Cycloclasticus pugetii PS-1: one gene and its partner. Each later gene encodes a partner of the first gene's protein in a complex. Links are inferred from orthologs where the notes say so. Each region holds a gene or a part of one and is shown on either strand. Other genes may lie near its edges. The genes, in order: dnaG and dnaB.

The links.
Region 2: the proteins of dnaG (region 1) and dnaB are in contact, whole or in part, in a crystal structure (PDB 2R6A), measured with the Geobacillus stearothermophilus proteins. The link is inferred for Cycloclasticus pugetii PS-1 from one-to-one orthologs. Residues at the interface, in WP_049624496.1 of Geobacillus stearothermophilus: Lys456, Leu457, Leu458, Pro459, Ala460, Asn463, Ala464, Leu467, Leu535, Leu536, Ile537, Ala538, Gln544, Glu545, Asp548, Tyr549, His552; in WP_033016901.1 of Geobacillus stearothermophilus: Ser13, Glu15, Ala16, Gln18, Glu91, Leu92, Asp94, Ala95, Val96, Pro97, Thr98, Ala99, Ala100, Asn101, Tyr104, Tyr105, Ile108.

Annotation. Positions count from the first base shown.
Region 1 is NZ_ARVU01000001.1:108,037-111,223, forward strand. The notes cover bases 329-3,187. They hold dnaG (DNA primase), read left to right. Parts: upstream 329-825; coding sequence 826-2,550; downstream 2,551-3,187. Other genes in these bases: CYCPU_RS0100505 (GatB/YqeY domain-containing protein), read left to right, coding at 329-657; rpoD (RNA polymerase sigma factor RpoD), read left to right, coding at 2,636-3,187. In the rest of the region: rpsU (30S ribosomal protein S21), read left to right, coding at 1-172; more of CYCPU_RS0100505, read left to right, coding at 199-328. UniProt on the Escherichia coli protein: RNA polymerase that catalyzes the synthesis of short RNA molecules used as primers for DNA polymerase during DNA replication.
Region 2 is NZ_ARVU01000001.1:730,596-733,786, forward strand. The notes cover bases 117-2,979. They hold dnaB (replicative DNA helicase), read left to right. Parts: upstream 117-780; coding sequence 781-2,178; downstream 2,179-2,979. Other genes in these bases: CYCPU_RS0103565 (DUF2232 domain-containing protein), read left to right, coding at 117-172; rplI (50S ribosomal protein L9), read left to right, coding at 218-667; alr (alanine racemase), read left to right, coding at 2,229-2,979. Also shown: more of CYCPU_RS0103565, read left to right, coding at 1-116; more of alr, read left to right, coding at 2,980-3,191. UniProt on the Escherichia coli protein: The main replicative DNA helicase, it participates in initiation and elongation during chromosome replication. Travels ahead of the DNA replisome, separating dsDNA into templates for DNA synthesis.

The DNA of each region.
Region 1 (3,187 bases):
TAAGCGTACATGTGAAAGAGCCGGCGTTTTGGCTGAATCACGTAAACGTGAGTTTTATGAAAAGCCAACTGCTGAGCGCAAGCGTAAAGCAGCTGCAGCGGTTAAACGTCATTTGAAAGGGTTGTCTCGCACACGTCGCGCATTGAACAACCTTCGTCGTGGCCGTAGCTAATATTTGCTACTCGCGTCGTTAACATAATGAGCGAACAAGCCACGCCTTTATTGCACCGTATCCGTGAGGATATGAAGTTAGCAATGAAGGCTAAAGAAAAAGAAAAGCTGAGTGTTATTCGTTTAATACTCGCTGCTATTAAGCAAAAAGAAGTCGATGAGCGTATCGAATTAGATGATACGCAAGTCCTTCAATTGCTCGATAAGATGGTCAAACAGCGTCGTGATTCAATAGAGGCGTTTGACAAAGCAGGTCGTGACGACCTATCACTGATAGAGCAAAAAGAAACAAGTATTATCCAGCAGTACTTGCCCCAACAATTAACTGAATCAGAGGTCGATCAACTGATCGATCAGGCGATTACCGAATCTGGTGCGCAAGGCATGAAAGATATGGGTAAAGTGATGGGTATTCTTCGCCCTAAATTACAAGGTCGTGCAGACGTTGGTGCGGCAAGCGGTAAAATAAAAGCCAAGCTTTCTTAATTTGTTTTTATTTAGTGGTCCGCATGATCACTGTATGACAAATTGGTAGGCATGGAGAAGCGCATCAATTTCACTGGGCACTTCCGGCTCGTATAGAAAAGTATTAACGCTTGTTAATGTCGTCTATGCTTCAAGCAAGAATCATAGGGTAAATAAAATACCATAATCATGGCAGGTCGAATCCCCCAGCATTTTATTGATGACTTATTGGCAAGAACCGATATTGTCGAGGTGATTGATAGCTTGCTACCGTTGAAAAAAAAAGGTGCAAACTACTCTGCTTGCTGCCCTTTTCATAACGAGAAAACCCCCAGTTTTACTGTCAGCCAAGACAAGCAGTTTTATCATTGTTTTGGTTGTGGCCAGAGTGGTTCGGTGATTGGCTTTTTAATGGATTACAGCCACTTTAGTTTTGTAGAAGCAATTGAAGAATTAGCAAGCCGCGCTGGCGTGGAAGTTGTACGCGAGCAAGGGTTTGAAACGGAGAAACCGAAACGGGATTTATCGCCACTGCTGCGTATGAATGAGAAGGTGAGTGACTTTTACCAGCAGCAACTGCGACAGCATGGGGCCAGTCATATTGCGACGGAGTACTTGAAAAATAGAGGGCTGACAGGCGAAGTGGCTAAAACCTTCCAATTAGGTTTTGCACCACCAGGTTGGAGTAATTTGCTGTCGTCGTTGGGCCAAGATAACGATTCGCTCCATCAGTTAGGTGAATTAGGGCTTGTGGTGACGAATGAAAATAATAAAACGTATGACCGCTTTAGAGAGCGAATTATTTTCCCTATCCGTAATAAACGTGGGCAAACTATCGGGTTTGGTGGTCGAGTTCTAGATGGCGGCGAGCCAAAGTATTTAAATTCTCCAGAAACGCCGCTCTACCATAAAGGCCGTGAAGTATATGGTTTATATGAAGCGCTAAAATCGTCTACTAAAATACAGCAAATTATTGTGGTTGAAGGCTACTTAGACGTTATTTCGCTTTATCAGCAGGGCGTTACAAATGCTGTTGCTGCCTTGGGTACCGCAATCACTCGCGAGCACGTTGATTTATTATTTCGCTCTGTGTCCACCTTGGTGATATGTATGGATGGTGACACAGCGGGACAAAAAGCAGCATGGCGTGCTGTGACGAATGCTTTGCCAGCTTTGCGCACTGGACGGCAAATAAAAGTATTACTGTTAGCTGAGGGTGAAGATCCTGATAGTTTAATTCGTGAAAAAGGGGCCTCACACTTTGAGCAGTTGGTAGAGCAGGCGACGCCGTTGTCCAGTTATTTTTTTGATTACTTAGGTAAACAGCACCCGTTGACGACAATCGAAGGGCGGGCTGGTTTTATGGAGCAAGCGAAACCATTGCTAGATACATTACCTGCGGGTGCTTTTGCAGAATTAATGAAGAAACAATTAGCACAGCTAACTAAAATGGAAAAGCAAGGTGCGGCCGCTTCCTTCAAACCTCGATTCGGTGCGCGACAAGTTGTTAAAAAAACTGGGGCCGCCCCCCTTTCGGCTATGAGGCATTTAATAATGCTGATTCTTCATGAGCCTGCGTTGGTGCAAAAAATTAATACACAAGACGCTTGGTTACAATTAAATGTGCCAGGAATGCCGGTATTAAATGAAATTATTTCGGTGTTAAATGGTCATATAGAGGTATCGCCAGCAATGCTGCTAGAACGGTTTCGTGGGCACGAACATGAAAAAATTATTAGAGCATTGTTTGCCGAAGAGCGATTAATCGAAGGGGAGTCGACTGAGCAGGAGTTTTTAGGCGCAATTGAGCGCTTGAAAGAGCAGGCAAAAAAGAGTCGTTATGAAATATTATTGGCAAAAGCAGAAGATTTAAGTGAAGAAGAAAGAGATGAGCTTAGAGAATTAATGAAATAAAAGAACATTCGTAGATAAATTAAGAATATCTGCTAAAATACTCGGTTCAGTTGGCGAAAATTTGTACTTAGTTCACGGGAACATAATGGATAAAGAACAACAGAAAGAACAAACCTCTAAAATCAAAGCATTGATTAGTAAAGGGCATGAGCAAGGTTACTTGACGTATGCGGAGGTGAACGATCACCTACCCCAAGACGTGGAGCCAGAGCGTATTGAAGAAATCATTACAATGATTTCAGATATGGGCATTAGTGTCAGCGAAGAGGCGCCAGAGTCAGATACTGTATCCGATGGCACCGTTGCTCAAACGGTTGATGAATCTGCTGCGGCTGAAGTAGCGGCTGTTGCTTTAGCAACCGTTGATAAAGAGTTAGGCCGAACGACAGACCCTGTCCGTATGTACATGCGTGAAATGGGCACGGTTGGCTTATTAACTCGCCAAGGTGAGCTTGATATAGCTAAGCGTATTGAAGAAGGGCAAAACGAAATGTTGGCGGCGATTGTTCGTTACCCAGCTGTTGTGGATCGCTTTTTTGATGTGTTCGAAAAAATTAAGAGTGATGAACTTCGCCTAGCAGACTATATTCCAGATTTTGTTGATTTAGAAGACGACTATGATTACACGCAGCCTGCG
Region 2 (3,191 bases), 620 kb from region 1 along the record:
TTTTATAGTTGGTGTGTCAGTGGTACATGTAGTAATCAAGGGTAGAGGTGGTAGCCGTTATTTGCTCTTTGTTTTTTACATGGCGATATTTTTTGTGCCACATTTGATCTTGCCTTTGGTGTTGATTGGCTTATCAGATGTTTGGATGGATTGGCGTCAGCGGTTTGTTTGAATCGCACGCTGAGTTAAATTTTAAAATAAATAGGATTTAGTAAAGATGAACATTATTCTTCTTGAAAAGGTAGCAAATTTAGGTAACTTGGGTGACAAAGTAACAGTAAGGCCCGGTTTTGGACGTAATTTTTTAATCCCCGGTGGTAAAGCAGTTCTTGCGACGCCAGCCAGAATTAAAGAATTTGAAGCACGTAGAGCAGACCTTGAAAAAGCAGAAGCTGAGCGTCTAACAAAAGCTCAAGCAAGAGCAGAAGCCATTGAAGTGTTAAACTTAACTATTACTCACCAGGCGGGTGAAGAAGGTAAGTTATTTGGATCGGTCGGCTTACCGGATATTATTAAAGCATGTGCGGATGCAGGTGTAGAAGTTGATAAGCAAGAAATTAAATTACCTGAAGGTTCCATTAGACAGACAGGTGAATTTGAAGTGGCTATCCACTTACATACTGATGTTGTTGCATCACTAAAATTGGCGGTTGTAGCTGAAGCTTAGGACACCACATTTAAAAAAAGCCGGTGTCATTTGGCACCGGCTTTTTTTTGCAAAGAAGATTTCACCTTCCTGTACAATCGTAAAAACTTTCAATTTATCTTCAAAAACTGCTCATGTCTGAAGAACCATTATTTGACTATGAAATGCCCGATGAGACAGAGTTTCTTCGTGTTCCACCTCACTCATTACAAGCCGAACAATCAGTTTTAGGCGGTTTAATGTTAGATAATCAGTGCTGGGATACAGTGGCTGATAAGGTTTCACCAGAGGACTTTTACCGTAAAGAACACCGGCTAATTTTTGAATCGATTGCAGACTTAGCAAAAAAAGACGAGCCTTTCGATGTTGTTACTATTTCCGAAGTGCTCGGGCAAGCTGGGGAATTAGAAAGTGTCGGTGGTTTAGCGTATTTAGGGGCGCTTGCAAAAGATACGCCTAGTGCAGCAAACATTGTTAGCTATGCAGCTATTGTTCGGCAACGATCTGTTCGCCGTCAGCTTATTCATATTGGTAATGAAATATCAGATTCTGGGTTTGATACTGAAGGCCGAGACATAAATGAATTGTTGGACGAAGCTGAAAGTAAAGTTTTTAAAATTGCCGAACAGGGTGCAAAAGGGCAAAAGGGTTTTGAATCGATTAAAAACTTATTGGGCGTAGCCGTTGATAAGATTACCGAATTACATGAAAACCAAAATGCTATTACCGGTGCGAGTACCGGGTTTTCTGATTTAGATGAAATGACATCCGGTCTTCAACCGGCTGATTTAATTATTGTCGCTGGCCGACCTTCAATGGGCAAAACCAGTTTTGCAATGAACTTGGCAGAAAACATAGGCATTCAAAGTGGCTTGCCTATCGCCGTATTTAGTATGGAGATGCCGGGTGATTCATTAGCGATGAGAATGATGTCTTCTTTAGGCCGTATTGATCAGCATAAAGTTAGAACCGGACAGCTTGATGATGATGAGTGGCCACGAATGCAATCTTCAATTAATCTGTTGGCAGAAGCTAAAATATTCATAGATGACACAGGAGCACTGAGCCCCATTGAGGTTCGTGCCCGAGCAAGGCGACTGATGAAAGAACATGGTCAGCTAGGTTTGATTGTTCTCGATTACTTACAATTGATGCAATCACCATCGAAAAGTGAAAGCCGTGTAGCAGAGATTTCAGATATTTCGCGTTCATTGAAAGCCTTAGCCAAAGAGTTAAATGTACCAGTTATTGCTTTATCTCAGTTGAATCGTAATTTGGAGCAACGGCCGAATAAACGACCAGTGATGTCTGACTTGAGGGAGTCGGGAAGTATTGAGCAGGATGCCGATGTTATTATTTTTATTTATAGGGATGAAGTGTATAACGAAGACTCTGACGCAAAAGGTGTGGCAGAAATTATTATTGGTAAACAGCGTAATGGGCCGATTGGCACCTGTCGGTTGACGTTTTTAGGGCAATATACGCGGTTTGAGAACTATGCCAATGACAGTTACATTGATGATGAATATTGATCTGATGGTTAATTAGTGGCCCATCAACGCATTATGACGTTAGAATAATTATGTCTTTTCACCCCGAAGCGGTTATTGATTTATCGGCATTAACACATAATGCTGATGTTGCTCGTCGAGCAGCTCCTAACTCAAAACTTATGGCGGTAATAAAAGCAGATGCTTATGGGCATGGCATGTTAGCGGTTGCTCAGGCGTTATCATCGGTTGATGGTTTTGCTGTAGCACGGCTAGAAGAAGCAATAACACTTAGACAAGCAGGCATCGATAAAATAATTCTTGTGTTAACTGGGTTTTCTTCTCAAGCAGACCTTGAGCAGTTTTGTGCCTATGACCTAGACGCAGTTATTCATAGTGAGTACCAAGTAGAGCTACTCCATTCAGCTGATGTTTCAACACCGATATCTGCTTGGTTAAAAATAAATACGGGGATGAACCGTCTAGGAGTTGATGCGTCCGCAGTGCCGAGGCTTTACGACGCTTTGCAACTATCTGGAAAGCTACGTTTGCCGGTTAAGTTAATGACTCACTTGGCCTGTGCGGACGATATGAATTCATCGTCTACCACCTCTCAAATTAGTGTGTTTGATGAGGCTACGCTCGGTTTGAATGGTGAACAAAGTATTGCTAATTCAGCTGGATTGTTAGGTTGGAAGCATGCACAAAGACACTGGGTGCGTCCTGGCATAATGCTATATGGTGCCAACCCGTTTTGTGACTCAACAGCAAGTGATGATAATTTGCTTCCTGTGATGACACTAAAAAGCAGGGTTCTATCAATAAGAACGGTTAGAAAATCGGGCTGCGTCGGTTATGGTTCAACTTGGCAAGCTAATAGAACCAGCCTAATAGCAATTGTTGCGATTGGTTACGGCGATGGTTACCCGCGCCATGCCGTGACAGGAACACCCGTTTTGGTAGCGGGCCAAGTAGCCCCATTAGTAGGCTGTGTTTCAATGGACTCGATTACGGTGGATATCAGTCAATGCAATAATGTTCGCGTGGGTGATGAA